2 regions of the Aminipila sp. genome follow, and region 2 is predicted to be linked to the other one. Evidence: riboswitches for the same ligand, from Rfam matches in the RefSeq annotation. Region 2 holds a riboswitch; the other holds the start of a gene.
What was found. A riboswitch is a leader RNA that binds a small molecule or an ion and turns the genes downstream of it on or off. The one in region 2 is predicted to bind cobalamin.
Positions count from the first base shown of each region.

Region 1: it holds a riboswitch for cobalamin, as region 2 does, so the genes downstream of both, RTW14_RS11520 (energy-coupling factor ABC transporter permease) here and RTW14_RS10975 (ABC transporter ATP-binding protein) in region 2, are expected to answer to the same signal.

Region 1 is NZ_DAMBYD010000007.1:193,336-209,609, forward strand. It holds gene cobA (uroporphyrinogen-III C-methyltransferase) at 1-1,071, opposite strand, end outside; gene hemC (hydroxymethylbilane synthase) at 1,064-1,957, opposite strand; gene cobK (precorrin-6A reductase) at 1,971-3,227, opposite strand; gene hemA (glutamyl-tRNA reductase) at 3,247-4,542, opposite strand; gene cobI (precorrin-2 C(20)-methyltransferase) at 4,595-5,287, opposite strand; gene RTW14_RS11495 (sirohydrochlorin cobaltochelatase) at 5,350-6,147, opposite strand; gene RTW14_RS11500 (energy-coupling factor ABC transporter ATP-binding protein) at 6,158-7,009, opposite strand; gene cbiQ (cobalt ECF transporter T component CbiQ) at 7,018-7,800, opposite strand; gene RTW14_RS11510 (DMT family transporter) at 7,787-8,701, opposite strand; gene RTW14_RS11515 (energy-coupling factor ABC transporter substrate-binding protein) at 8,721-9,026, opposite strand; gene RTW14_RS11520 (energy-coupling factor ABC transporter permease) at 9,038-9,802, opposite strand; cobalamin riboswitch at 9,946-10,130, opposite strand; gene hemL (glutamate-1-semialdehyde 2,1-aminomutase) at 10,225-11,517, opposite strand; gene hemB (porphobilinogen synthase) at 11,563-12,540, opposite strand; gene RTW14_RS11535 (bifunctional 5,10-methylenetetrahydrofolate dehydrogenase/5,10-methenyltetrahydrofolate cyclohydrolase) at 12,631-13,479, opposite strand; gene RTW14_RS11540 (cyclodeaminase/cyclohydrolase family protein) at 13,488-14,123, opposite strand; gene RTW14_RS11545 (formate--tetrahydrofolate ligase) at 14,139-15,815, opposite strand; gene RTW14_RS11550 (methylenetetrahydrofolate reductase) at 15,866-16,274, opposite strand, start outside.
Region 2 is NZ_DAMBYD010000007.1:81,570-97,843, reverse strand. It holds gene RTW14_RS11040 (metallophosphoesterase) at 1-463, opposite strand, end outside; gene RTW14_RS11035 (NAD(P)/FAD-dependent oxidoreductase) at 607-1,881, shown strand; gene RTW14_RS11030 (NAD(P)/FAD-dependent oxidoreductase) at 1,882-3,438, shown strand; gene RTW14_RS11025 (glycoside hydrolase family 26 protein) at 3,459-5,012, shown strand; gene RTW14_RS11020 (hypothetical protein) at 5,054-5,557, shown strand; gene RTW14_RS11015 (CpXC domain-containing protein) at 5,562-6,215, shown strand; gene RTW14_RS11010 (OPT family oligopeptide transporter) at 6,506-8,368, shown strand; gene RTW14_RS11005 (PqqD family protein) at 8,382-8,729, shown strand; gene RTW14_RS11000 (hypothetical protein) at 8,737-9,081, shown strand; gene RTW14_RS10995 (aminoacyl-histidine dipeptidase) at 9,146-10,594, shown strand; gene RTW14_RS10990 (TIGR04100 family radical SAM protein) at 10,626-11,231, shown strand; gene gpmI (2,3-bisphosphoglycerate-independent phosphoglycerate mutase) at 11,295-12,833, opposite strand; gene RTW14_RS10980 (putative polysaccharide biosynthesis protein) at 13,028-14,626, shown strand; cobalamin riboswitch at 14,695-14,838, shown strand; gene RTW14_RS10975 (ABC transporter ATP-binding protein) at 14,887-15,600, shown strand; gene RTW14_RS10970 (hypothetical protein) at 15,578-16,274, shown strand, end outside.

The DNA of each region.
Region 1 (16,274 bases), 110 kb from region 2:
CATCTTTTCTATTGCTTCCTTCGTTGCAGAACCAATAGCCGCAAATTTAATACTTCCTAAGTCCCTTATGTCTTTTTTCATTTCACGAAGCTTATTGAAAAAGACTGTAACCCCAACAGGACTTGTAAATGCAACGTAATCAAACCTGCGTATATCATTAATTGCCTCTTCAAGTGGTTTATTATCTTCAATTTCTTTTGTTTCAATAGTAGGCATACTCACGATTTCAGCTCCAAGCATGGAAAGCTTATCTGCTAGAGATGAGTTTCGATCCTTTGGCCTGGTAACAGCAATCTTTACCCCCCCAAGTAATCGGTCTTCTGCCCAGTGGAACTCTTTTTCCAAGGCACACACTTTACCTACAACGATAATAGCCGGAGTCTGAATGCCAGCCTTCTCTGCATCATTAGATAAATTGCTAACATCTGAAACAACTCTTCTCTGATGTGCCGTTGTCCCTCTTTCCAGTACTGCCGCAGGCATATCTGGCTCTATTCCAGCTTTTAAAAGGCCTTCGCAAATCTTTGGCATAGCAGTAATACCCATTAAGAATACAAAAGTGCCCCCCAGCTTTACAAGTGCCTCATAATCAATATCCGCTTCTTCCTTTTTCTTTGTATGTCCCGTAATAATGTGAAGGGAAGATACAAAATCTCTATGAGTAACAGGTATCCCATTGTATGCAGGTACTGAAACCGCTGAAGTAATACCGGGAACGATTTCAAATGGAACCCCATTCTCACAAAGTAACTCCAGTTCTTCACCACCACGTCCAAATACAAACGGGTCTCCACCCTTTAGTCTTACTACTCTTTTTCCCTTTAATGCCTCTCTCAAAAGGATTTTATTAATTTCATGCTGTGGAACTGAATGGTTTCCTGATACTTTACCTACAAAAATTAGTTCCGCCTGCTTTGGAATCATTGATAAAATCCCCTGACCTACTAACTTATCATAAACAACTACTTCAGCCTGATCTAAAACCTTTTTGCCTTTAAGCGTAAAAAGCCCTGCATCTCCAGGTCCAGCTCCAACCAGCCACACTTTTCCCTTTTTATTATTTTCATCCATTCTGCTTACCATCCTTTAACTGTTTAGCCAATTCTACAGCTAAATTTTCTCCGTCTATAGCTTTACCCAAAATTCTGCTCTTAAAATGTTGCTGTGTTTCCTCATTATAATAAAGACCTCTTATTAAAATATTCTCACCTGACAACTCTGCAAATGCTCCAATAGGTGAACTGCATCCGCCATCTAAATAAGTTACAAATGCTCTCTCTGCCTTTGCACATATTTCAGATTTTTTGTCATTTACACATTCCAGGAAAGAGTAATTCTCACCAGCTCTGCCTTGAACAGCCATAATCCCCTGTCCCGCAGGAGGTATAATTTCATCTGCAGAAAATACTCTGCCAATTCTGTTTTCAAGTCCCAGTCTTGTTATCCCTGCATGAGCTAAAATAATGGAGCCATATTGCCCACTGTCCAGTTTCAAAAGCCTAGTCTGCAAATTACCCCTGATACTTTCTACTTGCCAGTCTGGATAAATTTCTTTCAGTTGCATCTCCCTTCTTAAACTTGAAGTTCCCAAAGGTAATTGTTTATTTTCCGATTCATACCCTTCTGGAAAAACTAACACATCCAACGGATTTTCTCGTTTAGAAAAAGCTACCAAAGGAAGGTCCTCCGAAATCTCCATGGGCAGATCTTTAAGACTATGTACAGAAATGTCTATTTTCCCTTCCATTAGTGCTTTATCTAGTTCTTTTACAAACAGGCCTTTACCTCCGATTTTATCTAACCTTTTATCTAGAATGATATCCCCTGTGGTTTTCATGGTGACAAGTTCTAGTTCAATTTCAGGATGAGCTTCAGCAATCTGAGCCATTACAAGCTTTGACTGTGCCACAGCCAGCCTGCTGTCTCTGCTGCCAACAATTATTTTACGTCCAGCCATTTTTCTCTCCTTTTTAATATATATCTTTCACTGCATTTTTTATGACTTCTGAGCCTTTCTTTGCAAGAGTATGGCTTTTACCTTGAGCTGTAATACCAACAACCAAGTCTCCCTGCATGACCACACCAGGGAAATAAAAGTCGCACTCTTCTTTGGCATCAGCTACATTGACCAGCATACCTCTTTCCCTGCACTGCTGTCCTATGCCTTGATTAATTTCTCTATTATTAGTTGCGGCTAAAACCATGTCCGCTCCTATTATATCTTGTATCTCAAACTCTTTTTCTAAAAGTTCAATTGACCGATTTAACCCAGCTTTCTGATTTATATTGATATGTTCCTGAACCATCTGCCTTATTTCTTCAGAAATCTCCTTTGCCACAATTCTTAAATTGCAGGAAAACTGCAATAAAGTTTTGATTCTTCTGCAGGCAATTTTTCCACCGCCAACTACTGCAATATTTCTATCATTTATATTTACAAACATAGGAAACCATTCCGCAAAAGTTTCTTTAACCGAATCCCTACTTATTTCATTCATCACCTGCTGAAGGGACATTCCCTTATCCTGTTCTGTTCTACCTACAACTACTAAAGCAGCTCCTGCCTCTTTAGCCGCCAAATATTTTTCGTAAGCGCCTCCTTCTTTTCCCGTGTCTTTTGTCACCATGTAACAGCAGTCCAGCTGATTTAACATAGCTTTATTCATTTCATAAGAAAAAGGGCCCTGCATACAAATTAAATGCTTTCCTGCAAATCCCAGTTCATTACAGCTTTTTAAGACTTCTTCCATAGGAAGTACTCTGGCATAGAGTCTTTCCTGGAAATCATGAACTTCTGTATATTTTGCCAGTTCCTTACTACCGGTGGTTAGAAGTACATTCCCTTTAGTCGTATTTAAATATTCCACTGCAGCTTCTGTACTTTCCACAAAAACGCATTCCGAGCCAAAATCGGTTTTACCCCTTAGTAATCGTATGTACCTAATCTTGGTTTTATCACAAGCCGATTTTATATTTTCTGTTACAACAGTTGCATAGGGGTGGGTAGCATCAATAACCAAATCAAAGCCTCTGCACATAAGCTCCTGCATTTCTTCCAAATTAAGTCTTCCTGCTTTTATTTCAAGATTTTGTGCAGGTTCATGTTCCAGTATTTCTTTTCCATATTCAGTTGCCACACAAGCACATACGAACATGTTTTTCATTTTTAAAAGTGCCTCAATCAGCTGCCTGCCTTCAGTCGTTCCTGCAAACACTAAAATATTCATGCCTGCCCCTCCTATAAATCTAATGTTTCAGCGTTTCACGAGCCGCGGACTTATGTAATGCTTCTAAACATTCTCCCCAAAGTTCATGTGGTAATTGTTCCCGAAGTCCATAAATCAGCTTTGATGCTGCTTTTCTAACAGCCTCTTCCGCTGCTTCTATTGAATTGTTGGAATAGCCTTCTTCCAGTTCAGACGTTTTACTTGCAAACCGCTGTACTGTATCTTCTGAAACCATCTCTACGATTTCCTGAATTTTAGGTATGTAATGCCTAAATTCGAACCACTTATCCAGTTCCTCCTGATACTCCATCAAGATTTCCATTGCAAGCTTAATCTGGTCTGCATTTTCTTCTTTTGTTCCACCGCTATTCATAGAATCTATATCAAACAATTCAACATAAGGCAGTTTACCAATCTCTGGGTCTATGTCTCTTGGAACAGCTAAATCAAACAAATAGTACTTTTTATTTGCCTCTGTATCTTGTTTTCCCCTTATACAAGGCTGTTCTAAGATTCCTTTCACCTCATCCAAAAGAAGGGTATAGTGTGGGCTTAAAGTTGCACTTATAATCACCTGATTTCCTCTGATTTGAGAAATTCTATCATCGTAAGGAACCATTTTGCATCCCTCAGGCACAATGGATTCCTGTTCATCATTACCATGCCTTTTTCTTCGTAATGTCATCGAAACGCAAGCTCCACAGGAAACCAACATATTTACTACAAGCTTTCCCATCTGCCCATTTCCTATTACAAGGCACTGAACCCCTTTTAAGTCACCTACTGCTGCTTTTAGTATATCTATTGTATCAGTAGCTGATGAACGGTTTACCGTGCACATACGGACTTCAGTCTTTACCCTTTTCCCTGCTGACAGTGCCGTTTGAAAGACCTTTTCCAATGCAATATCTACACATCCGCTTTCCCTGGATATTTGCAGCGCTTCTCTCACTTGTGAGATTATTTGATCTTCTCCAAAGATTTTAGAATCAAACCCACAAACCACTTTAAGAAGATGATCAATAGCCTGACTGTCATCGCGTTCTACAAAGTACTCTTCATATAGGCTGGTATCTATTTTTTTTATCTGACAAAGTATGTCATAAGGACTTACCATATTTAATTTTTTGTTATCACATTGACTAACCCAAAGCTCTGTCCGATTACAAGTTGAAAGCAGGATGCATCCCTTCACCTTAAATCGTTCCTTAATTTCCTTAACTGCTTCTCTTACTCCAGCTTTTGTAAAGGAAAAGGCCTCTCTGTATTCAAGAGAAGCTTTACTGTGATCAATGCCTACCATTCTAATACGCATTATGATTCGCCTTTCGAAACTTATATCTGCATTAACATAACTAATGTTACCGTTAATTATGTTCTTTAACAATAATCACTGAAAAATAACTTGCGTTTTCATCAATTTCATCTATATTCTGGAAGATTCTTTCACCCTCCATGCCACATCGTTCCACCATTTTAACCGTTGGAGGATTATCCATAGTATTAATATATTGCTTAAGCTTTCCTATAGATTTACCGCTCTTCATCAGCACTTTGGTTCCTTTCAGATGCAACGCTTCCTCTGCACCCTCATAAGAAGCTGGTATAATATGTAACGCTTCCTCTGCCTCGGTCAGACTGTCATTTAACCTTGCTGAAACAGCACAAAACGAAGGTATCCCAGGTACAATCTCTGCTTCATATCCAGCATCACGAACACGGTTATGAACATAGGCATAAGTTGAATAAATAGTAGGATCACCTAAGGTTAAAAAAGCAACATTTTTACCTTCATCAATCCATGTTTTTACCAGTTCTGCCGCTGCATCATGACAGGCTTTAAGCTTCTCTTGGTCACGGGTCATGGGCATATCCAGCTCAACTATATTCTTTTCATCTATATTGTGAACGGCACCCTTAGCTATTGTATATGCAACATTAACATTTTGACCTGACTTTGGAATAGCTATTATGTCACATTCTTCTATTATTCTTACTGCCTTTAATGTCATAAGCTCTGGGTCTCCAGGTCCTACTCCTAATCCATATAATTTAGCCATTTATTTCCTCCGCATTTTATTGTGTAATTCTATATTTTTCTATATTTTTCAACATTAATCGTCTATTTGCAATCTACTGTGTGATTCAAGTAAATCTGCTGAATTCCTAAAAACTCTCCAATTCCTCTTAATATGCAGGAAACTTCAAACCCAGCATTTTCAAACATCACCTTCCATGAATCTTCATCATCACCAGCCATATCATTTACGGCATGATCTCCTGCTACTATCATGAATGGCATGAGGACTACTTTTTTAGGAGCATATTTTTTTACCTTTCCAATAACAAGGTCCACATCTGGATATCCTTCAACAGTTCCTACAAATACATTGTCATACCCTAGTTCTTTAAATCTATAGTCAAGAGCAGCATAAGCTGCATCTGCAAAATGACCTGTCCCATGACCCATTAGAATCAAAGCTGTTTCATTTTTAACTGCTTCATTCTTGGTCACATCCAATTGGGGCACTTCTGACATGATAGCTTTACACACTTCTTCATAATCTTCGGAAGTGCTTAAGAGTGCCTTTCCTATGGAAATAGTGTCAAAACTTGTCACAAATGGTCCGATTTGCTCGATCATCTTGTCATATTCCTCACCATTAATAATATGAGTAGGCTGCACAAGTATATCCTTAAAGCCATCTTTCACTAATCTTCCCATAGCTTCACTAACATTGTCAATATGAATATTATCACGCTTTTTAAGTACTTTCATAATCATACCACTAGTAAACGCTCTTCTCAGCTCTCTGTCTGGATAGGCTTTACTTATAAATCTTTCTATTTCACCAATAGTCTTATCTCTAGTTTCCTTATGGCTAGTGCCAAAACTTACTATTAATAGTGCTTTCTTCATACAATATAATCTAACCTTTCTTTGCAATTAGTGTTTCCAGTTCTTCTGCCGTCCTTGGAATAGGCAGATTGTTTTCCAGTACGCCTGATTTTTGCAGATTTTCAAATATACGCAGAACCGTTGGTTTTTCTAGATTTGTAATTTCCAGCAAATCATCTTTTCTGAATATTTCCTCTGGAGTCCCTTGGCTTATAATTCTTCCTTCATTAAATAATACAACTCTTTCAGCCCAGATTAAAGCTCTCTCTACATCGTGAGTAGACAATATGACAGTTATTCCCCTGCTGCTCAAGTCATCAATTATGCTATCGATCATTCTTGCATGCTTCGGATCAAGTGCTGAAGCAGGTTCGTCCAAAATCACTACATCAGGCTCCATCACAAGAATATCTGCTATAGCAACTCTCTTTTTCTGCCCTCCACTTAAAAAATGAGTGGGCTTATCTTTAAATTCTGTAATATTCAATTCATCTATAATTTTATCAACCTTTGACCGTGCTTCTTCTTGTGAAAATCCTAAGTTAAGCACACCAAAAGATATTTCCTGAACAACATTGGCAGAAAATAATTGATTGTCAGGGTCTTGGAATACTATGCCGACTTGCTTTCTAACTTGTAAAAGACCCTTTCTTGAATAATCAATTGATTTTCCATTTATATATACTTTACCACTTTTAGGCTTCAGTACTCCATTTAAATGTAAAAAAAAGGTTGATTTTCCTGAACCATTTGGTCCCATTACTGCAAGTTTTTCACCTTTTTTCACCTCTAAATCGATTCCATTTAATGCTTTTGTACCATCTGCATATATATATTGCAGATTTTCAGTTCTAATCACTATGTCCTTCTTCAATTCTTCCATATATTCCTCTATATTCCACCGTTAACTTTGCACCATATAGCTAAACTTACTAGTGTTACTAAGGAAATGATAACCTGCGTCTTTTCCTTTATGGTTGCGGCCTGGTTTTCATACAAAACCTTTATCTCACCATCATAACACCTGGACTCCATCGCATCAAAAAGAGTATTTGCTTTCTGCATAGCACGAATCAAAATCACAGACAGCATATTTCCCATACCATTTATAGCACTTTTAGCACTAATATTGCCCAGTCTGCAATTTTGTGCAGTCATAATGGATGAGGCCATATCAAACAACACAAATATATATCTATAGGTTAACATCATTATTTCTATAATTAAACTTGGGCAATGAAGTTTTTTTAATACATATAGTAAATCCATCATCGGAGTCGTTAATATAAGGAAATACAAGCAGGATACCGATGCAAGTGATACGGTTATCAATCTCACCGCATATAGCAGAGAAAACCAGCTTACTGCAATATATTTGCTTCCTATAGCTATATTCATTAGATCCATTGGAACATCTGTTAGGTTTACCGCTATTGCCACAGTCCCTAATGCCAGAAAGGCAAAAGGTGCTACCATAAGCTTTATATAATGAGAAGGAGATGTGCGGCTAAAAAAAATAGTCACACATCCCATCATAACTAAAATAACAAATGATATGACAAAAGAGCGGGCAGCAACGCATATTAGCAATGTCCCAACTGCAAAAGCACTCTTTAGAAAAGGGCTTTTATTCCTTATGGCTGACGAATAGGCCAGCTTATCAATCAAAATCATTCTTACCTCCAGCTTCAACCTCTTTTGCGTCGGTAGAAGCAAAATATGTACCTGCTATCATTATTGTTAATGCAATAATAAATAGTTTTGTGGGTATTTCTCTAAATATTATAAGTGAAAGGATAACACCTATAAAAGGAGCAACCGCATAATACATACTTGTCTTAGCAGCACCAAGCTCCCTCTGTGCATATACATAGAAATAAATGCTCAATCCATATGCTACAAAACCCAATAGTAACGTTTCCAATACATAAATTAGATCTACATTTGTTTCTTTAAGTATTAATGCGATTATAAGGGCTCCAGTACCTGACCCTATGCCTTTTATAATAACAACCTGTAATGGATTTTTAAAAGATAATTTTCTTGTACAATTATTTTCAAATCCCCAACAGACGCAGGCAAATATAACATACATTGATCCCCAAGAGAATGAAAAGCTGTCCTTTTCTTCTGCTACTAAAAGCATGCTAGCCACTGTCATAAGGGAAATAGACAGCCACAATCTCTTGGAAATTATTTCTTTGAAAATAAACATCGCAATTATGGACGTTGCGACAATTTCAAAATTATTTAAAAGCGATACATTTGCTGCTGTAGTTCGAGACAATCCCACCATTAAAAATATGGGGGCAGATATATCTAAAACTACCATAGCTATTATATATGGCAAATCATTTTTGTTTAAATTTTTTTCTATGTTTTCTTTGCTAATCACTCTTTGAATAAGCCATACTATACTCAATCCTATTCCGGCTCCCAGATATAAAAGTGAAGCCATCATAGTTGGCTGCACATGATCCAGAAGCAATTTAGAAATAGGAGAACTAATTGCGTACGTAGATGCTGCAAGGATTGCAAAAAATATAGATTTACTATTATCTCCATATTTAAACATATCTATTTTTCTAGCCAATTTATTTTTTATCTGATTTCTGATATTTTTTTCTTGCCACTAAGTATCCTAATCCAAAGAAAAATATCCCTGAACCAGTTGCTGCCTGCAGACAGAAAAGCAAGGATTCAGTTTCACCTCCAGGTGGTTCCAATATTGGTGATGCCCAAGCTACATATCCAGGATCTATTGTTGAAATAGCGTCTTCAGCAGCCCCATCAGCCCCACCAAATTCAGAATCATGTATGGTTGCAAGTGGTATAATTGCTATAAGTGCACATGCGATTAAGCATAAAATTATAATCTTAGTGTTTTTTGTTAAATGCATTTTGTTACCTCCTAACATACTGCCTTAAGAGTCCCATAGTATCCCAACGACTCCAACTCAGGCTGTGCAAAGCTTTCAAGCCCCTTCATTACAACTACGGCTATAAGTCCCTCTATAACTGAAAGAGGAATCTGAGTAATTGCAAATATGCCTAGAAACTCAACTAAGGAAGCTGTGAATCCTCCCACCTGTGATGGATGAGCTAACGCCAACTGTACGGCAGTCACACAATATGTAAATAAATCTCCAAGACAAGCTGCTAAAAATACGCCAAACGATTTAGGTGCTTTCATTTTATTGCAAATCGTATAAACTGCAAAGGAAACAAATGGTCCTGCTATAGCCATTGAAAAAGTATTTGCTCCAAGTGTAGTAAGCCCGCCATGAGCAAGTAAAATAGCCTGGAAAAGTAATACGATTAGTCCGATTATACACATAGCCGATGGTCCAAATAAAATGGCGCCTAGTCCTGTTCCTGTAGGATGTGAACTGCTCCCTGTTACGGATGGAATCTTTAAAGCTGATAATACAAACGCATATGCTGCTACCATAACTAATATCAGCAGCAATTTTCTATCGTGTGCAATGGTTTTCTTTATGGATATAAAACCTGCCACCACAAATGGTACACATATTACACCCCATATAATACAATAATTTAATGGAAGATATCCCTCCATGATGTGCATTGCACTGGAAAGAGTAGGTACCGCTAATACTATAGCAACTACCATGCTCAAAACAAACAATGCTCGTTCTGTTCTTGTTTTTTTCATTATAATTATTCCTCCTAAATAAAAAATCGCCATTCTGAACATACAGAATAGCGTAATACGGGAGCCGACAATAAGCCCCACTTATTACACTTATTCATCGTCCGTAAAAAAAGTGTAACTTCTGTTATGATCGCATGACCAAACAGAATCCGATACTTTAGGCAGGTCTTCTGGCTTTGGTTTCAACGTTATACTTTCCCTTCCCATTTTCACAGTGGCTAATAAAGTATAACTCATCCATTACAGCGGCGTGACCGCGTGGGCATTTAACCCAACTTCCCTATTCTCCCGGCAGGAATTTCCGGGCACCTATAGTATTTCAATTGTCGAAATATATTGTAACACTAAAATAGGGGGTCATACAACCCCCTAAATGCATTCTATCAACTTATTGCATCAATTTCACAACAAATTGCACTTTTTTATATCCCAAAGAATTTTGCCGCATCCTCCAGTGTCTTTTTAATGTCTGATTCTGTGTGGGCATTTGATATAAACATTGCCTCAAACTGAGCAGGAGCAAAGTAATTCCCACTATTCATCATGTGTTGAAAATATTTTGCATACTGTTTTAAATCGGATTTTTTTGCAGATTCATAATCTGTAACAGGCCCGCTTGTAAAGAACAAAGTTCCAATAGAACCTATATAATTTATCGTACAATTCGCCTTTGCCGTTTCAATAATCTCTGCAAGGCCTCCGTATAACATTTCTCCCAAAGCATTTATATGTTCATAAACGCCAGGATTTTCATTCAAATAGGTAAGCTGTGCTATACCTGCAGCCATGGCTACTGGATTTCCACTCAGAGTACCTGCCTGATAAACTTTTCCTACTGGTGCTACACACTCCATGATTTCGCGCTTACCGCCATAAGCGCCTACAGGCATTCCTCCGCCAATTATTTTTCCGAAAGTAGCCATATCCGGAGTTACTCCAAAAAGTTGCTGTGCACCACCAGGTGCTAATCTAAAACCGGTTATAACTTCGTCAAAAATAAGTACCGTTTTGTTTGCATCACAAATATCACGAAGCTGTTTTAAAAAGCCATCTTTCGGAAGCACAACACCCATATTAGCTGCAACTGGCTCAATGATAACAGCTGCAACATCTCCCTTATATTCTTCAAAAAGTTTTTCTACACTATCCAAATCATTATACTTTGCAGTCAGCGTGTCTTTAGCACAATTAGCTGTAACACCTGCGCTGTCTGGTGAGCCACCCTCTGCAATCAGTGCTGAACCCGCTTTAACTAAAAGGCCGTCACTGTGCCCATGATAGCATCCTTCAAACTTTATAATCTTACTTCTTCCTGTATATCCTCTTGCTGTACGAAGAGCAGACATGGTAGCCTCCGTTCCTGAGTTTACCATTCTTACCATCTCAAAACACGGAACCATTTCACAGGCAAGCTTTGCCATGGTTATTTCTCTTTCAGTAGCCGCACCAAAGCTTAAGCCATTTATAATCGTTTCCTGTACTGTCTTTAGAACCCTAGGGTTGTTATTTCCAAGAATCATTGGCCCCCATGAGCCAATATAATCTGTATATTTATTTCCATCCACATCATAAATGAATTGTGCATCCGCTTTTTCTATAAATCTTGGAGTTGTACCCACTGCCTGAAATGCTCTTGCAGGACTGTTTACTCCTCCGGGTATATATTTTTTTGCCTCTTCAAATAAAGCTTCTGATGTATCTGTCTTGCTATTCATAATAAATATTTCCTCCATAAATTTTAAAGTGCACTAATGGATGGCTTATCCAATTCTTCCGCTTCGAATCATCTCTGCAATTTCCTTCGCAAAATAAGTAATAAGCATGTCAGCCCCTGCCCTGAAAATGCTGGTAGTAGTTTCTGCAATGGTAGCAGCTTCATCTACCATTCCAGCCATACCTGCTGCCTTTATCATGGCATATTCCCCACTTACACTGTAAGCTGCTACCGGAACATCTACATGATCTCTGACCTCTCTGATAATATCCAGATAAGACAATGCTGGTTTAACCATGACAATATCAGCACCCTCTTCAAGATCCAAAAATACTTCTTTCAGTGCTTCTCTTCTATTGTGGTAATCCATCTGATATGTCTTTCTGTTGCCTTTAAAGTTATCCGAACCCGCAGCTTCTCTAAATGGTCCATAAAAAGCAGATGCATATTTAGCAGCGTAAGACATAATTGGTGTGTCTTCATAACCAGCTTCATCTAATGCTTCTCGAATTGCTAGAACTCTGCCATCCATCATATCAGAAGGCGCAATCATGTTAGCCCCTGCTTTAACCTGCGATACTGCCGTTCTAGCCAAAAGCGGCAAGGTTTTGTCGTTGTCAACTGTATCGCCTTTAATTATACCACAATGTCCGTGAGAAGTGTATTCACACATACATACATCTCCTATGTAATACAAATCAGGAAAATCTTTTTTAGCTGCCCTTAAGGCTTCCTGAATAATACCATGCTCATCATAAGCTCCACTACCACATTCATCTTTATGTGCCGGTGCCCCAAAAAGCATAATACTCTTAACTCCTGCCCTTGATACAGCCTCTAGTTCTTCTCCCATTGTATCAATACTGTATCTTTTCTGTCCTGGCATAGTAGCAATTTCTGTTCTAATGTTCTTTCCTTCTTCTACAAAAATGGGGTAAATTAAGGAATCTCTAGATATCCTTGTTTCCCTTGTCATATTTCTAACTCTTTCATCTAACCTAAGCCTTCTTGGTCTTGTTAACATATCCATAAATGCACTCCTTTTCCTAGAAAAAACGACCTATCTCTACGATAAAGGCCGCTCTTTCCAATTTGCTGTTATATTTATCAAAATTTAGATTGTTTTCTTCGCCGCATCGATAACGTGCATCATAAGCAGGCTGGTTGTAACTCTGCCAACCCCTCCAGGCACCGGAGTTATTGCTTTCACAATATTTTGCGCTGCATCAAAATCCACATCACCACAAAGTTTTCCTTCATCAGTCATATTTATACCAACGTCAATAACTACTTGGCCTTCATTTAAATATTCAGGGCCTATTGTCTTTGCCTGTCCCGCTGATACGATTAATACATCTGCACTCTTACAAATGTCTTTCATATCCTCGGTTTTTGTGTGACAAATAATCGGTGTTCCATTCTTACCTAGTACCATCATAGCAGCTGGTCTTCCTACTACTAAACTTCTTCCTACTACTGCAACCTTTTTACCTGTTATATCAATACCATAATGGTCTAAAATTTCTATACAAGCTCTTGGTGTACATGGCGGATACCCTAAATCTGTTCCCGTATACACGCCAGCCATAGACTGGTCTGTGATACCGTCAACATCTTTAGATGCAAGTAACGCTTTTCTAATGGTATTATCATCAATATGATCTGGTAATGGTCTAAATAATATCACACCATGAACGGTTAAATCAAGATTAATTGCAGCTATTACATTTAATAGCTGTTCCTGAGTAATGTTTTCCTTAAAAAGGTATTTCTTTACATCTACGCCGATAGACTCAGCGCACTTTATAGCACCCTTCTCATAAGAAATATCTTCTACTTTTGCACCTACTCTGATGATTCCAAGTGTAGGTGTTACGCCCTTTTCTTTAAGAAGTGAAACTTCTGCTCTAAGTTTTTCATTTACAGCGTCAACAACCTCTTTGCCTTTTAAAATCTGTGCCATAAACTACTCTACTCCTTTACTAGTTTAGCGAGTACATCGCTATAAATTTCATCTGCCATTTTCTCATATTGGGTTAATAAGGTCTTTGCTTCAATATTAATTTTATCCGCATATTCCTTTTCTTTCATTGCCTTCGTATTTATAAAAACATTCAAACTGGCTCCTTGTAAAGCCGCCTTGCAGAAAACTACTCCTACGCCAGCGTCACTAACAGCTAAAGCACTGCCCTTTTCTGCGTATTCCCTATGAAGTTCTATTGCTTCACAGCATTTCTTCATTATTTCTAATGGCACAGAACAAGCTTCTTTTAAAGCGTGTTCCATAACCTTGTCTTTTTCTGCTATCTCATCTTCAGTATTTTTTGGCATCCCATAAGCCTTTGATAAAGGTTCAAAGACTTCCGCATCTCTACCTACAAGTTCAAGCAGTTCTCTCTGAAGATTTTCTGTTTTATCCTTAAGCAAATACATCTGCTCCTCTACATCTGCGTATTTTTTCTTTCCCACAGTCAGAGAAGCTACCATATTTCCCAGTGCAGCACCAATGGCGCCTACTAATGCAGACGCCCCACCACCACCGGGAATTGGTGCTTTGCTGGCAAGAACTGTTACAAAATCTTCACATGATCCTTTAACAAAATTCATACCATTTATTCCTTCCTAGAACAATCCGGATATCTTTCCAGTATTGTCTACATCAATCTTTTCTGCTGCTGGTACCTTAGGCAGTCCAGGCATTGTCATAATATCTCCGGTTAAAGCTACTATGAAACCTGCTCCAGCTGAAACTTTTAAGTTTCTAACAGTTAGTATAAATCCTTTTGGTGCTCCCAAAAGTTTAGCATCATCAGAGAAGCTATACTGTGTCTTCGCTACACAAATAGGAATGTTTCCAAATCCAAGTTCCTCTAACTGTGCCATCTGCTTCTTTGCATTCGCAGTAAATGCCACGCCATCTGCATGATAAATCTTAGTTGCAATCGCATTTAGTTTCTCTTCAATACTCATATCCAGTGAATAGCTATATGAAAAATCATTTGGCTGTTCACATAGTTTTACAACTTCTTCTGCAAGTGCCTTTCCACCTTCACCGCCCTTAGCCCAAACTTCACTAAGTGCAACATTTACACCCAATTCCCTGCACTTCTTCTCAACCAGGGCAAGTTCTGCTGCTGTATCAGTTGGGAAAGCATTGATAGCAACTACTGCTGGTAGTTTAAATACTTTAGTAATATTTTCAACATGCTGTAACAAATTAGGAAGTCCTTTTTCTAAAGCATCCAGATTTTCATTATTTAAATCTGCTTTAGCAACACCTCCGTGATGTTTTAAGGCACGAACTGTAGCTACGATAACTACTGCTGAAGGTTGAATATTAGCCGTTCTGCACTTAATGTCAATGAATTTTTCTGCACCAAGATCCGCACCGAAACCAGCTTCAGTAACAACATAATCCGCTAACTTAAGTCCCATTCTTGTAGCCATAATGGAATTGCATCCATGGGCAATGTTCGCAAATGGTCCCCCATGTATAAACGCAGGGTTGTGTTCAAGTGTCTGAACAAGGTTAGGCTTTAATGCATCTTTCAGCAATGCGGCAATTGCACCTTGTGCTTTTAATTCTCCTGCTGTAACAGGCTTATCATCATAAGTATATCCAACAATAATTTTCTTAACTCTTTCCTTTAGATCTTCAATATCCTTAGACATACATAGAATAGCCATAATTTCACTTGCTACAGTAATGTCAAAGCCGTCTTCCCTAGGTGAACCATTTGGTTTACCACCTAGACCATCTATTACAAATCTTAGTTGACGATCATTCATGTCAACGCATCGCTTCCAAGTGATTTTTCTAGGATCAATATTAAGGGCATTTCCCTGCTGAATATGATTATCAAGTAATGCTGCTAAAAGGTTATTTGCAGCCCCAATGGCATGCATATCCCCTGTAAAGTGAAGGTTTATGTCTTCCATAGGAACAACCTGTGCATATCCGCCGCCAGCAGCTCCTCCCTTTACTCCAAATACAGGTCCTAATGAAGGTTCTCTTAAAGCTACAATAACATTCTTATTAATTTTTTTAAGACCATCGGCCAAACCAACTGTTGTAGTAGTTTTTCCTTCTCCTGCAGGAGTTGGAGAGATCGCTGTTACTAAAATTAGTTTTCCATCAGGTGCATCTGCTTTATCACTTAAAATGTTGTAGTCAACTTTTGCTTTATGGTTTCCGTAAAGTTCCAGATACTTTTCATCCACCCCAGCAATTTTAGCAATTTCACCTATATGAAGTGCTTTTGTTTCTTGTGCAATCTGAATGTCGCTCTTAAATTCCATACTACGTCCTAACCTTTCTAATAATCCATCCCATCACTGTAATTAATTACTTATTTATGAATATCCGATGCATTTAGAATATCCACGATGTCTTTATATTTATTTAAAGAATAAATGTGTAAACCATTTATCCCTGCATCCATATATTTAGAAATTTGTTTTGCAGTATACTCTTTCCCTGCTTTTTTGAAGTCTTCAGGGTTGTCCCCATACTTTCCAATAATCTCAGCTAATTCTCTCGGAATAGAACAACCATTTGAAACCGTCATTCGAATAATGCTGTCCTTAGAAAGTGCCGGCATTATACCCACTATAACAGGTAGTTCAATCTGCTTCTTTCGAATTTTATCAACAAACCTTTCATAAGCTTCCACATCATGACAAAGCTGTGTCATTAAAAATTCTGCACCACAGTCCTGCTTTAATTTCAAATAGTTTATATCTTCTTCTATGGAAACT
Region 2 (16,274 bases):
AATCTCCAGCAAGGACGGTAAAGCCACCCTCCTGCATGATACCTTCATATTGCCATTCAGCACCACCGCCATAATCGTGATTTCCGTATACGGCGAATTTACCTAAGGGAGCTTCAATTTTTGAAAGGCAGTTGGTTATTTTATTTACATCTCCCGTATATGTATTAAAGTTGTCAATAAGGTCACCTGCAAAAAAAACTAAGTCCGGAGATTGCTCATTTATGCTGGATATGACTTTTTCAAAATCGTCAGTTGTATACCAGTCACTAAAGTGAGTATCAGAGAAAACGGCAATTTTCAAATTGCCCTTTCCAGCTTCCAGTTGCAATTCTGGAGCTTTCAAAGAAAGCTCTACAGTTTTTAGATTGTAAGGCTCAATATATCTCGCATAGCCGAAAGCTATGGTAATTACTATTAGTAAAAGTATAAACAGCTCAAAAACTGTTTTTATAAATTTAAGCATTTTATAAACTCCTGTAATAATTAACCTGCTCTTATTTTACATAGAAAGCCTAATAATAATAACATGAAAAGTAATGGATGGCAAAAGATTTTTATTTGTGGTAAAATAAAAACGTTATGATATAAAATATGAGGTATAAAATTATGAATAGTAATCAGAAAAGTAGTAAATCATTATACGATATATTCTTTGATGTATGCATCATTGGTGGTGGAGCCTCTGGATTAGCCGCAGCGATTAGTGTTATGGAAAAGAATCCCACACTAAAGGTTTGTATTGTAGAAAAAAAAGAGGAACTTGGAAAAAAACTTCTTGCTACAGGAAATGGAAGATGCAATATTACGAATTCATCTTGTACAGATTATGAAGTCGTAAAAGATTTTTTAAATAATAGTGGAATTGTTTTAAAGGAAGAGGAACATGGCCGTATGTATCCACAAAGCGGACAGGCTGCATCGGTTTTGGAATTATTAAAATGGAGAGTCAAAAAGCTTAACGTTACTACATTTACCAATTGTCAGGTACTAAGTGTTATTAAAATTGAAGAAGAAGGCTTTAAAGTAAATATTGATTGTGCAAATGAAAAAGTCATTATACCTTGCAAAAAAATAATTTTAGCCTGTGGAGGTAAATCAGGACCTCAGTTTGGAACAACTGGCGACGGGTATGGAATAGCTAAAACATTTGGGCATACTCTTTCGAGAATATATCCTGTTCTCGTGCCACTGGAATGTGAAGGTGTAGAAAAATCTTTAAAGGGTATAAGAGTAAAGGGTAAAGCAACTTTACTGAAAAACGAACAGCCCATTGTAGAAGAAACTGGTGAAATCCAATTTACGGCAGATGGCTTGTCAGGCATTTGCATTTTTAACCTAAGCAGATATATTAAATTGGAACTGGACGATTATACTACTTTGGACGAGGCTTTTAAACAATATAGTATAGAGCTTGATTTCTTACCTGAAATGGAAGATGAGGAAGTGATAGAATTTTTAAAGGATAGAAGATATTTAATGTCAGAAATGCCTACAGAAATTTATTTGGCATCCATTATAAACATGAAACTTGGTGAGCAGATTATTGGGGAGGCATTGGAAGATAAAATCAGTACTATCGGGAATATTACTTATAAAGGCATAGAAGAAATCGCAATGCTTTTAAAAAGCAGCAGATATGTTGTTACAGGAGCAAAAGGCTGGAAAGAAGCCCAGTGCACTGGTGGTGGAATTATTTTAGATGAAGTGAATTTAGAGACAATGGAATCGAAAATCTCTGAAGGTATTTATTTTGCTGGCGAACTTCTTGATTATGATGCACCATGTGGTGGATTTAACTTGCATAACGCATGGCTTACAGGAATAAAGGCTGGAAGAGGCGTAGCAGAGGCACTTACACAAAAAATGGTGATTGGAGAATAAATGTATAGAATTAGTCAGATTAAACTAGATTTAGATGAGAATAAATCAAATATTCCAGAAAAGATATTAAAAAAAATTGGGATGGAAGATATTTCTATAACGGAGTATAAAATTGTTAAAGAATCCATAGATGCAAGAGATAAAGGCGACATTAAGATGGTTTATACTGTTGATTTTTCAGTCAATGCTGATATTTCGAAGGCAGCTTCAAGATTAAAAATTACAGAAGCTCCTGATAATAAATATAAATTTGTAGCTTTTGGTGCAAAAAATATGAAAAATAAACCAGTTATAGTAGGTTTTGGACCTTGCGGCATGTTCGCAGCTTTGATATTGTCAGAGATGGGATTCAAACCTTTAATCCTTGAAAGAGGAAACTGTGTAGAACAAAGAGTAATTGATGTTCAAAAATTTTGGAATGAGGGAATTTTAGATGAAGAATCCAATGTCCAATTTGGCGAGGGAGGTGCTGGTACTTTTTCTGACGGTAAACTTACGACACAGATAAAAGATTATAGAATTCATAAGGTACTTGAAGAATTGGCAGAAGCAGGAGGAAATGATGAGATACTATATAAGCAGAAGCCGCATATAGGAACAGACATACTTCGTCAAGTAGTTATAAATATAAGAAAGAAGATTATAAAAAATGGGGGAGAAATCCGTTTTGCTTCAAAATTAACTGATATCAAAATTACCGATGGAGCCGTGAATGCTGTACAGGTAAATGGCAGGGAATGGATAGAAACAGAAAATTTAATTTTGGCTATTGGTCATAGTGCAAGAGATACCTTTAGAATGCTAAATCAGAGAGGTATTCATATGATTCAAAAGCCATTTTCTATGGGAGTAAGAATAGAACATCCGCAAAAGATGATTGATAAAGCACAGTATGGACGTGAAGATACAGGTCTTGGCGCAGCGGATTACAAATTATCCCATAGATGCGAAAATGGCAGAGGTGTATATACCTTCTGCATGTGTCCTGGCGGAGAAGTTGTTATCGCTTCTTCTCAATCCGGAGGGGTAGTTACAAATGGTATGAGTTATCATGAAAGAAATAGTCAATATGCCAATAGTGCACTTTTGGTAGATGTTAGGACTTCAGATTTTGAGTCGGATCATCCATTGGCAGGTGTCGAGTTTCAAGAAAAATATGAAAGAAAGGCTTTTGTTGAGGGTGGAAGTAATTATAGTGCGCCTAAGTCTTCTTGGAAAGAATTTGTTGATAAAAAAGCAAATGGTAACAAAGTAAGAAATTGTCTGCCTGATTTTGCAGTAGAAGCAATGCTGGAGGCTTTACCATTTCTAGGAAGAAAGATAAGGGGATTTAATTCACCAGATGCAATGTTAACTGCGGTTGAAACCAGGAGCTCTTCGCCAGTGAGAATACTTCGAGATGAGTTCTTTGAAAGCAACAGTAAGGGCATATATCCTGTTGGAGAAGGTGCAGGATATGCAGGAGGTATAACTTCGGCAGCAGTAGACGGAATAAAAATTGCGGAAAAAATTGCAATGGAATACAGCCCTATTGAAAGAAAACAGATAGATATATAGTCGAGAGGAGAAAGATTGATTTGAAAAGGTTTTTAGCAATACTAGTATTATTAACAATGAGTTTTGGAACTACTGTTGCAGCGTTTGCTGAAACAACTGCAGTTGCATCTTCACAATATAACATAACGGATGCAGGAACATATGATATGTTTACAAATTATGTAGATGGGTATAGTTTAAATGTTGATAAAGGCATGAATGTAGACATGAGATATTCCAGTGTTGGAACGATATTGGAGAATACAAATAAAAGAATAGAAATCTATAAGCAGTATATTGGCAACACAAGTAAGGCTGGTTATATTAACTATTCAAATAAGTTCTTGAATAATACAAATGATCATGTCACGGAATATAATGACGTACAAACTATTAATGGACATTCTGTAAATATCGTGGTATGGCATAGAAATAAACTGTCAAGAGTAAACAATGATAAGAATTATTATATCTGTATGGATATACAGAAGGACAATTATTGTTACACCATTTTTGTGAAAGCAACGGACCCCATAGCTAATTTAGGAGGATACACTTATTTAATCAATAGTTTTACCACTTTCACACCAACAAAACCAGCATACATGAGAGTTGCACAGAAAATTGATATAAATGAAAAGAACTGGAATGATGAAACCAAAGCATTTTATCAGAATTATTTTAGTGATGAGGCTGATTTAACCTGGGGCATTTTTGAACCAGATACTGCTGGCTTTGATTATACACAACTGGATACCTATGAAAATTACTATGATTATGAATTCCCAATTCTTTTAAACTACAGTGAATTTGATAATACTTATAAGCATCCAAATCTTAAACAAAGGTTAGATACTGCTTATGACCATAATAAAGTTTTAGAGCTTACACTTCAGACAACCGGAAAACCGGATGGAAATATGGTATATGATGTTTTAGATGGTCAGTATGACGAATTCTTAAGAGATTATGCCCAGGTTGTGACAGAATTTGGCCATCCTGTGATGTTTAGGCTGGGTAATGAAATGAATGGAGACTGGTGCCCATATTCCAGCTACAACACATCTAAAGACACAACTATGTACAAAGAATTTTATAAGTATGTCTATAGCTTTTTTGAAAAGGCAGGAGCTCAAAATGTAATCTGGATATGGAATCCAAATTGCGTTTCTTTCCCTAATTTCAATTGGAACGACGAAATGATGTATTATCCGGGAGACAAATATGTTGATGTAGTAGGTATGACTGCTTATAATACAGGAACATACTATGCATCCACGGGAGAAAAATGGCATGAATTTGATGACTTATACGAAGGCCTTTATTATGACTATTGTGCAAAATTTGAGCAGCCACTTATGATTACGGAGTTCTCTTCAGCAAGTATGGGCGGTGACAAAAATCAATGGGTAATTAACATGTTTAATACAATAAAGAACTATGACCGTATAAAAGCTGCTGTCTGGTGGGATGGATGCGACTGGGATGCAAATGGTAATGTAGCGAGATCTTATTTTATGGATGAAAGCCCTACATTATTAAACACTTTTAAAAAGTATTTAAAAGGTTCCTGGGATAGAGATGTTTATGCATAGAATGAAAATAATAAAATTATAAATTTGGAGAAAAAATAAATATGCAAAGCAAAAAGAAACATAAAAATATAAAATTAACATTTTTTAAGGGGATTAGACTTTTGTTTATTCCCCTTTCGCTCATTATGTTTTATTACACTACAAAAGCCTGGGGGGATTCGATTGGATTTATTTTGGCTATGGGCTTTGGAGTTAGTTTTTTTCTTATTATAAATAGTACAATTGTAGACATTATAGTCGGTGAACTAAAAAGCGGGGTAGAGGAATTAATCCGAAAAGTTACCACTAGCCCAGTCCATATTGAATTTGGTAAGACTTGGGGAAGGATGAGCTTTCTTATATTCTTGCAAGAGGACAATGAGACTGTTACTAAAGTGATTTATCGTAAAGTGGTAGAGCGATTAAAGGCTTCAGAGCACTTTAGCAAAATTGAAATTGTTAGTATGGCAAATGTACCTAATTTAGAAAAAGAAACCATTGAAAAGTTTAAAAATATGATGTTAAAAAGTGCTCTTGAGATTGCAAAGAGAAAAAGAAAGGAATAATAAAATGTCAAAATGTACAACGAATGAAGTTTCATGCCCTGAATGTGAAAATAAGCAAAACTTTGTGACATGGCAAAATATCATTGCTGATTTAGATCCAGAACTAAAGGAGAAAGTGTTAAATGGAGAATTATTCGTTTTTACATGCGAAAAGTGTGGCAAAAAGTTTCCTATAACTTATCCCTGTTTATACCATGATATGGAAAAACACTTAATGTTGTACCTTACTGCTGATGCAGATTCCATAAAAGAGATGAATAAAGTTCTTTTTGACTCTCCGGAAACCTTTGAGATACAAGCAAGACAGGGGTATGTTTATAGAGCGGTAAGCAATGTAAATGAACTGGCAGAAAAAATAATGATACATGATATGAAGCTAGACGACAGAGTAATAGAAATTATAAAAATGTTGATTCTATTCAAATCAGGAAATGAGGGAATGGATGTAGACAGCATTGCAGGCATGTTCTACTATCCGTCAAAGGAACATAAACATGAAATACTAATAATGTTTGCAGATGGAAAGCAGTCTCTTATTCCCATAGATGATGATTTGATTAAAGAAACAAAGGGGAATCTTAAAGAGAAAATCGAAAAAAATACACAAGAAGGTTATCAATTTATTAATATTGAATGGGTAAGCAAGATACTATCATAATTTTTATAATAAATAACAACCTAATTTGTGATTCGACATAAACAGACATGCTAATATTTGGCAATGTATGTTATAATATAATAGCTTAAATAAAAACTGAAAGGAGGGCTGTAAAGTAAAAGAATACATATTTTACATAAACTAAACCAAATAAAATTCATAGAATAAATTTAATAATATTTATATCAGAAAGCTGTAAAGTATAAAATCTTTACTTTACAATAAACTGAATGAAAGAAAATAATTCAAATGTCACAAGTTTTAAACCGTTTATAGCAGCAGACAAAATTATGCCAGAATTCACAGTAACCTCAATTTTGTTAGGTGTGGTATTGGCCATTTTGTTTGGTGGTGCTAACGCCTACCTGGGATTGCGAGTGGGTATGACAGTATCGGCTTCTATTCCAGCAGCAGTTATTTCTATGGGTATTATTCGCATTATTCTAAAAAAAGAATCCATCTTAGAAAATAATATGGTTCAGACTATTGGATCGGCTGGTGAATCGGTAGCTGCCGGAGCAATTTTTACAATGCCTGCACTATTTATGTGGGCAGCAGAGGGTGTTGGAGAAATGCCTTCACTAGTTACTATCACCTTGATTGCACTTTGTGGTGGTTTGTTAGGTGTATTCTTCATGATACCTTTACGTACAGCACTTATCGTTAAAGAGCATGGAATAGTTCCTTATCCAGAAGGAACTGCTTGTGCTGAAGTTTTAATGGCAGGGGAACAGGGAGGTTCTAAGGCAACCAGTGTATTTGCAGGTCTTGGAATTGCCGCATTTTATAAGCTTATTGCAGATGGTTTCAAATTATTCCCAAGTGAAGTTGACTATAGTATTTCATCTTATAAGGGATCTGGTATTGGGGCAGACGTACTCCCAGCACTTGCAGGTGTAGGGTATATATGCGGCCCTAGAATTTCTTCTTATATGCTTGCAGGTGGTGTGACAGCATGGTTTGTTGTGATGCCATTAATTGCATCTTTTGGTGGTGATATGGTACTATTCCCAGCAACAAAACCTATTAGTGAGCTAGGAACCTGGGGCATTTGGTCCAGCTATGTCAGGTACGTAGGTGCTGGTGCAGTTGCAACGGGAGGGATCATTAGTTTAATTAAATCATTACCTCTGATTGTCACAACATTTAGAGATGCCATGAAAGGATATGGTCAGGGCAGTGCTTCCGTAGAAAGAACCGCTCAGGATTTATCTTTAAAGGTTGTCTTACTTGGAATTATTGCAATTGTTTTAGTTATGTGGCTAGTTCCAGCTATTCCACTTACATTGTTTGGAGCAATACTCATTATTGTATTTGGATTCTTCTTTGCTACAGTATCTTCCAGAATGGTAGGACTGGTTGGAAGTTCCAATAACCCGGTATCCGGTATGACTATTGCAACTCTGCTTATTACTACTATTATTTTAAAGGCCACAGGGAATACAGGTATGGCAGGTATGGTAGCTGCAATTACCATTGGATCTATCATTTGTATTGTGGCAGCTATAGCTGGGGATACATCACAGGATTTAAAAACAGGCTACATAGTTGGTGCTACTCCTAAAAAACAGCAGATCGGTGAAGTTATTGGTGTTTTTGCATCTGCTATAGCCATTGGTGCCATTCTTTACTTATTAAACAGCGCTTGGGGATACGGTACAACAGAACTTCCTGCTCCACAAGCGACTTTAATGAAGATGGTAATAGAAGGTGTAATGGGTGGAAATTTACCATGGAATCTAGTATTTGTAGGGGTAGGTATTGCTATCGTAATTGAAATATTACAGATGCCAGTACTTCCATTTGCAATTGGTTTATATTTACCAATTCATTTATCAACACCAATCATGGCAGGCGGACTTATCAGATTATATATTGATAAGAAAAAATATAATAATAATCAGACTAAAAATAATGTTATTGAAAGCGGTATTCTTTATACTTCCGGGTTGATTGCGGGTGAAGGCCTGGTGGGTATTTTATTAGCAGTATTTGCAGTTATACCAGTTGCCGGAGGATCTTTCGGAGATTATATTAATCTTGCCTCAAGAGGCATTTCGCTTGGTAACATTGGTGGATTGGTATTCTTCGCAGCTCTTCTGTTGACCATTATGAAGTTTACTGTATGGAATAATAAAAATATAGTAGAATAGTTTGGGAAAAACAATGAAAAAGAATAATAAACAAAACTATTTGGATAATATTCCTATGAAAAATCAAGCTCACTCATGGGAAGAAGAAGACGAAATAGTGACAATTCACATGGAAAATAAGGGTATTTATAATAAAATTGCTCAAAAATTCTTTGGTTCACCTAAAGTAAGTCATGTAGCGTTAGATGAACTTGGTAGTTTTGTATGGAAACAAATTGATGGTCAGCGTTCTATATACCAGATTGGTCAGTTAGTAAATGAAGAGTTTGGTACAAATGCAGAACCACTATATGAAAGATTGAGTAAATATTTTTATAACCTGAATAGTACGAAATTTATAACTTTTAAAGTAAAGGGATAAGTGTGGTATGGATAATTTTAAATTGACAGTAATAGGAATCATATTATTTGCAATAGCCACGTCCATTATTTATGTATGGGGATTAAAAAAATCTATAAAACAGGCAGATACTTTAAAAGCGATGATGTATACCAAAGCAGCAAATAGGGTAATGGCTTATTTAAAAAAGAATGATTCTGTATCTAAAAAAGAAATCATGAGCTTGGTTCGTGATATTAAGGCATCAGAGTTTTATTCTAAAAAAACGGTTGTAGTTCAGAATGAAATGGAATTTACAAATTCCCTTATAAATTTTATGTCAGATAAAAATTTAATTAAAAAAGATAAAGGTATATATCGAAAGTCAAAATAATTGATTTAGAAATCTATGGATTTTATCCATAGATTTCTATTACATATGGAAGGAAGGTAAAAAAATGGGAGTGTTAAATGATTTAAAACCTCAGATCGTATTTAAGTATTTTGAAGAATTATGTAGTATTCCTCATGGATCAGGACATATGGAACTTATAGGTGACTATTGTGTTGCTTTTGCTAAAGAACATAATTTGGAACATTATAGAGACAATCTAAGCAATGTTATTATTGTAAAAGAAGCTTCAAAAGGATATGAAAACTCACCAGCTGTAATTATTCAGGGACATTTAGATATGGTTTGTGAGAAAACTGCAGAGCGTGATATCGATTTCTTGAAAGATAGCCTTGAACTTGGTATTGATGGCGATCAGATTTATGCCAATGGTACGACTCTTGGCGGGGATAACGGTATCGCTGTAGCTATGGCTCTTGCCATACTGGCTTCAGATGATATAGAACATCCCAGACTAGAAGCAGTATTTACTGTTGATGAGGAAACTGGGCTATATGGAGCAGAAGCTATTGATGTTTCCATGTTAACGGCTAAGAAATTAATAAATTTGGATTCAGAAGAAGAAGGCATTATTACAGTAAGTTGTGCAGGTGGTGTTACTGCTGAATGTATTCTTCCAATTGAACGTGAAAAGGTGGAAGGTACACAGGTTAAGATTCTTATAACAGGATTAATTGGTGGACATTCTGGTATGGAAATAGATAAAGAACGTGGAAATTCCAACATGCTTATGGGCAGATTGCTGTACAGCTTAAATAAAGAACTTACGTTAAACATTGTGAATATTGCAGGCGGACAGGCGGACAATGCTATCCCAAGGGAGACTGTATTGAATATTGTTGTAGCAGATAAAGATTTATCAAAGTTAGAAACTTTGATTAAAGAATATCAGTCTATTATAAGCAACGAGTATAAAACTAGTGATCCTAAAGTTGTAGTTAAAGTTGAGAATCTTGGGAAAGCAAAGGCAGAGGCCTTAAATAAAGAATCCGTAAAAAAGACTATTTTAATGCTATTAAATATTCCAAATGGAATTCAGTCTATGAGTGCAGATATAAAAGGACTGGTAGAAACTTCCTTAAATATGGGAGTGCTTAAAGTCTTGGAAGATGGTGTTCATGCTATTTTCTCAGTTAGAAGTTCAGTGGAAACGGCTAAGGCTGCTGTATGCGATAAATTAACGGCTTTAATGGAATTCCTTAGTGGTAAGGTTCAATTTGCAGGAGCATACCCAGGATGGGAATTTATGAAGGACTCAGAACTTAGGGAAACGGTAATTCGTGTATATGAAAAGCAGTATGGTAAAAAGCCTGCCATTGAAGCTATTCATGCAGGTCTTGAGTGCGGCTTTTTCTCTGAAAAGATAAATGGTTTAGATTGCGTTTCATTTGGACCAAATATGACGGGCGTTCATACAGTAGAAGAAAGGCTAAGTATTTCTTCAGTAGAGAGAACTTGGAAGCTATTGCTAGAAATATTGAAAGAGAGTAAGTAGCAAGAGATAATAAAACGGGAGATAACAAAAAATGAAAAACGGTGCTATAGTTTATTCTTATGGAAATAGCTTATATATTAACCTTACAAACAGATGTCCAAATAAATGTGATTTTTGTATTAGAAATGTCACAGATAATTTAGGAAATGCTGATAATCTATGGCTTCAGAAGGAGCCTACAGTAGATGAAGTGATTTCTAGACTAAAAGAAGAAATCTGTGAGAAGAAAACTAACGTTGATGAGATTATATTTTGTGGATATGGTGAACCTACAGAAAGGCTGGAGGAGATTATTGACATATCTAAAGAACTAAGGAAGTTCACTGAAAAGCCTATCCGTATTAACACCAATGGAATGTCAGATTTAATTCATGAAAAGGAAACGGCACCTTTGCTTGAAGGCGTAGTGGATGCAGTATCGGTAAGTTTAAATGCTCCAAATGCGGAGAAGTATCTAAATTTATGTCATCCTGAATTTGGGATAAAGTCATTTGACGCAATATTAAAATGGACAAAAGATATAAAAAAATATGTTCCTGATGTAAGAATGTCTGTGGTAGATGTTATTCCAGAAGAGGATATTCAGAAATGCAGACAAATAGCAGAAGAACTTAATGTGAAATTTAGAATAAGATAAAAAATAATTAAAAAAAGTGCTTACAAATTGCTGTAAGCACTTTTAAGTTTTCAACAGTTATAATTAATCAATTAAACTTTGACCAGTCATTTCATCTGGTATTGCGATTCCCATTAAATCAAGCATAGTAGGTGCAATATCTGCTAAAATCCCACCATCTTTTAATTTTACGGGCTCCTTTGAAATGTGGACTAAAGGAACATCATTTAACGAATGAGCAGTGACTACTTCGCCCTTCTCATTTAGCATGCAATCTGCATTTCCATGATCAGCAGTCAATAAAATTTGCCCCTCTTTGGCAAGGATTGCATCTACAATTTGGGATACGCATCTGTCAAGGGCTTCAATGGCTTTCACTGCTGCCTCAAATACTCCAGTGTGACCAACCATATCTGCATTAGCAAAATTTAAAATGATAACATCATATTTATCTTTGCCAATTTGCTCTAGAACCTTCTCTGTTATCAGATAAGCACTCATTTCAGGCTGCAAGTCATAAGTTGCAACAGATGGGGATGGAATTAAGATTCTGTCCTCATCTTTATTTGGTGCTTCAATACCACCATTAAAAAAGAACGTAACGTGGGCATATTTTTCTGTTTCAGCAATTCTCAGCTGAGTTAAATTTTGTTGCGCTAGATATTGGCCTAAAGTGTTCTTTAATGACTGCGGTGAAAATGCAACTAATACATTAGGCATTTCAGCATCATATTGAGTCATACATACATAACACAAGTTTCTTATAACTTTTTTTCTTTCAAATCCATCAAAATCTTCACTGACAAAGGCCCTAGTTATTTCTCTGGCTCTGTCAGGCCTGAAATTAAACATGATAATTGAGTCATTATCGTTGACAATTGCAGGATTAGAGTGTTCGCCGTGAATGATAGCAGGTATAACAAATTCGTCATTTTGATTATTATTATAAGCTTGTTCAATAGCTTTTATTGCAGTTGTGGAATGCACACCTTCACCTGAGGTCATAGCATCATAAAATTTAATGACTCTTTCCCAACGCTTGTCTCTATCCATGCCATAATATCTTCCAGCAACCACAACAATTTCTCCAAGACCAATTTCTTTCATATGGGCTTCAAGCTGTTCAATATAATCAATTGCACACCTAGGGGGTACATCTCTTCCATCTAAAAGTGCATGTATAAAAACTTTTTTTACACCATTGTTTTTTGCCATGTCTAATAAGGCAAAAAGATGGTTTATATGACTGTGGACTCCGCCATCTGAGACCAAGCCAAGAAAGTGGAGCGCAGAATCATTTTCTATTACATGATCCATAGCTTGTTTTAGAGATTTATTTTCAAAAAAACTTCCTTCTTCAATTTCTTTTGTAATTTTAGTAAGCTCCTGATAAACAATTCTTCCAGCGCCTATATTAAGGTGACCTACTTCTGAATTACCCATTTGACCAGCAGGAAGGCCCACATTAAGTCCGCAGGCTTTTAAAGTAGTGTGCGGATAAGTGTCAAATATCTTATCTAAATTAGGCTTTGAAGCAGCAGCAATAGCATTACCGTAAGTTTCTTTACTTATTCCAAAACCGTCTAAAATCATTAACATAGTTGGTTTAGCAAATTTTTTCATTTAGTACCTCTTTATAATTTTAATATTTAATAAGCAATAGGAACCACTGATTCAGTGGGATTTAATAATAGTATAACAAACTTCTTAAATAAAACATATACACTATAGAGTTTTTTTTGGTATAATATATAATTGAGTTGTTTGCAAAAGCAAATTATTAATGTTAAAGGGAATATTAGAGGAGATTTATATAGATGAGTAAGAAATCGTTTTTAAAAGGAGCAGCAATCTTAGGTATAGCAGGATTATTAGTGCAGGTTATGGGGGCAGTTTTCAGGATACCTCTAGCCAACATTATAGGGGATGGCGGCATGGGTTACTATCAGACTGCATATCCTATATATGTATTTTTATTGGTATTTTCAACCAATGGTGCACCTGCAGCTATATCCAAGATGACTTCAGAACGTATAGCTATAGGCAGAAGTGATGAGGCGCACAGGGTTTTTAAATTATCATTTATACTGATGTTTGTTTTAGGAATTGTAGCCTCCTCCATTTTTTTCTTTGGAGCGGAACCCATTGTAAAAGCTCTTGGAAATCCAGGCGCTTATTATTCAATGCTTGCCATAGCACCGGCATTGCTATTTGTTCCAATTATGGCAGTTTTCAGAGGGTATTTTCAGGGAATGCAGGAGATGGGGCCTACAGCCACTTCACAGCTTATAGAACAGGCAGTAAGAGTTACTATTGGGTTAGTCCTTGCAGTTATGCTGGTCCCAAAGGGACTTGAATATGCAGCTGCTGGCGCTACGGTTGGTACAAGCATTGGGCCTATTGCAGGGGTTTTAGTTTTGATAGTGATTTACTTATATAGGAAAAAAAGACTACCTCTTAAAAATGAGACGAAAGATATTGATAAAGAAAGTGCGGGCAGTATACTGAAGACTTTAGCGGCTATTGCCATTCCCATAACCATAGGTGTATCAATTCTTCCAATTATGAATATAGCCGATGTGGTAATTGTTATGAGAAGACTACAGTCAATAGGCTTTACTGGTGAAGAAGCAAATGCCTTATATGGGCAGCTGACTGGTATGGCAGGGCCTGTTATAAATATTCCAATGGCATTGGCACTTTCTATGGCCTTGTCTATGGTACCTGCCATTGCAGCAGCAGCAAGTACGAAAGATACAGCTTTCTTAAATATGAATGTTCGTCTAGGGCTTAGAACAGCTATGATTATTGGTGTTCCATGCAGCTTTGGGCTGATGGCATTATCAGAACCTATTATGACACTTTTATTTCCTCGTCAGATTGAAAGTGCAGTAAGTTCTTCAGGTTGCTTATTCTTCTTGGCTATCGGAATTGTTTTTTTATGCATAGCCCAGACCATGGCAGGAACACTGCAGGGGCTTGGCAGACCTGGAATTGCAGTTTGGGGCTTGGCAGCGGGAGTTGTGGTTAAATGTGTGTCTACTTTTGTTTTAACAGGTATACCTGAATTGAATGTGGAAGGTGCAGCCATCGGAAGTACTCTTGGATATATAACCATTGGACTTATTAATTTTGCTGCAGTTAAGAAACTGACCGGTATTACCTTTGATTTAAAGCTTTCCATTTGGAAACCACTTATATCAGGTATCGTAATGTTTGTATTAGTTTTTGGAACCTATAGGTGTTTTGCGGGATTTATAGGGAACAGTCTTTCAACAGTGGTGGCTATTGGTATAGGTGCAGCTGTATATGGAATTATGCTTCTTAAGATTAAAGCCATAGAAGAAAATGAAATCGTTATGCTGCCAAAGGGAGGAACATTAGTTAAACTGTTTAAAAAGTGTAAGTTGTTGTAGGGGCCTGGCATATTGACAAACTGAAAATTTGTTGTTAGTATAAATTCAATAGTGAAAAAGTGAATATTGGGTAATAATGTATTTTATGTTCCGTTAGTAGTACAACTACTAATGGCTAAGATGGAACACCGGTTAAAGTCCGGGACGGTATCGCCGCTGTAAGCGAGGAACAAATCGCAAGTCAGAAAACAAACATAACTGTGACTTTTAGTAGTCACAGTTTTTTAATGGGAAGAATTACTAGGAGAAAGAATATTAAGATGAAAATTGAGTTTCAGAAGGTAACGAAATCTTTTAACAAAGGAAAAAATATAGCACTAAAGGATTTTAATATGGAGCTGACGTTGGATAAAGGCATACATGCATTAGTAGGACCTAATGGAGCAGGGAAAACCACCATATTAAAAATATTATGCGGATTATTATATCCTACGAATGGTTGTGTTTTGATTGATGGAAAATCACTGGATGACAAATGGGCAAAAGATAACGTGACTATGATTTTGTCTGGAGACAGATGCTTATACTTTAAGAATACAGTTTTTGAAAATATGATGTATTATAGTATTTTACAGGGAAATAGTCCAGGTGAATCGAAAGCTTTAATTTATGAGTATGCAGAGGACTTTGGAATCCTTGATTACTTAAATAGACTAGTTGAAGGTCTTTCTTCAGGAGAAAAGAAAAAAGTCTGCATTTTAGCTGGATTATGCGCACAATCAAAGATATTATTGATTGATGAACCAACGTGGGGGCTGGATATTGATTCGGTTTTAGTATTACAGGAGTTGTTAAAAAAGCTGAAGGAAACAAAAGACGTATCAATAATCATCTCCTCTCATGATGTGAATTTTCTGTCTGGAGTTGCAGATGATTACCTATTTGTGAAAGCTGGTCAAAATAGGGGAAGAGTAACAGAACATTTAGAAGTAAAGGAGCTAATAGAAAATTATGAGAAAATTTGTATCTACTAACTTAACTCCTTGGGTATATGAACTAAAGTATGACTTGTTCCGACAATTTAGAAGTAAGATAGCATTGCTAATAAACATTCTTGCAAATATTGGGGTGTATGGATTAATTGTACTTGTTAATGACAGCAATGCAATATCCGAATGGTATGATGTCAGTGCTGCCAACGAAGGTATGTTAGTGTTAATTGGATATACATATTGGCAATTTAGTTATTTCATTATACAAGTAAATGTTTTCAACATTAGCGGTGAGTATTATAGCGGGATACTTGAGTCAAAATTATTAACAAAAAGTAATTTTATATTTTTAATGTTTGCAAGGATTATATCCAATCTTGCAATCTGTCTTATTGCTCAGTTATGTGTCGTTGTTTTTGCTAGTTTATTCAATATTATAAACATAACGCACATAGTTAAATATTTATTTAGCGTACTAATCTATGCCCCGGCTTTATTAGGTATATTTGGTTGGGCAGTAATTTTTGGCGGCATTACTTTAAAAATTAAAGTAATGGGACAGTTTATGTATGTACTTTCGGGAATCATGCTTATATTTTCAAGCGTATATAATATAAATTCCAATTATATACAATACTTATTTCCCTTTGCGTTAGGAATAGATATTTCGAGAGAAATATATTTGAATTTATCCGTTAGTATATATGAATGGCTTC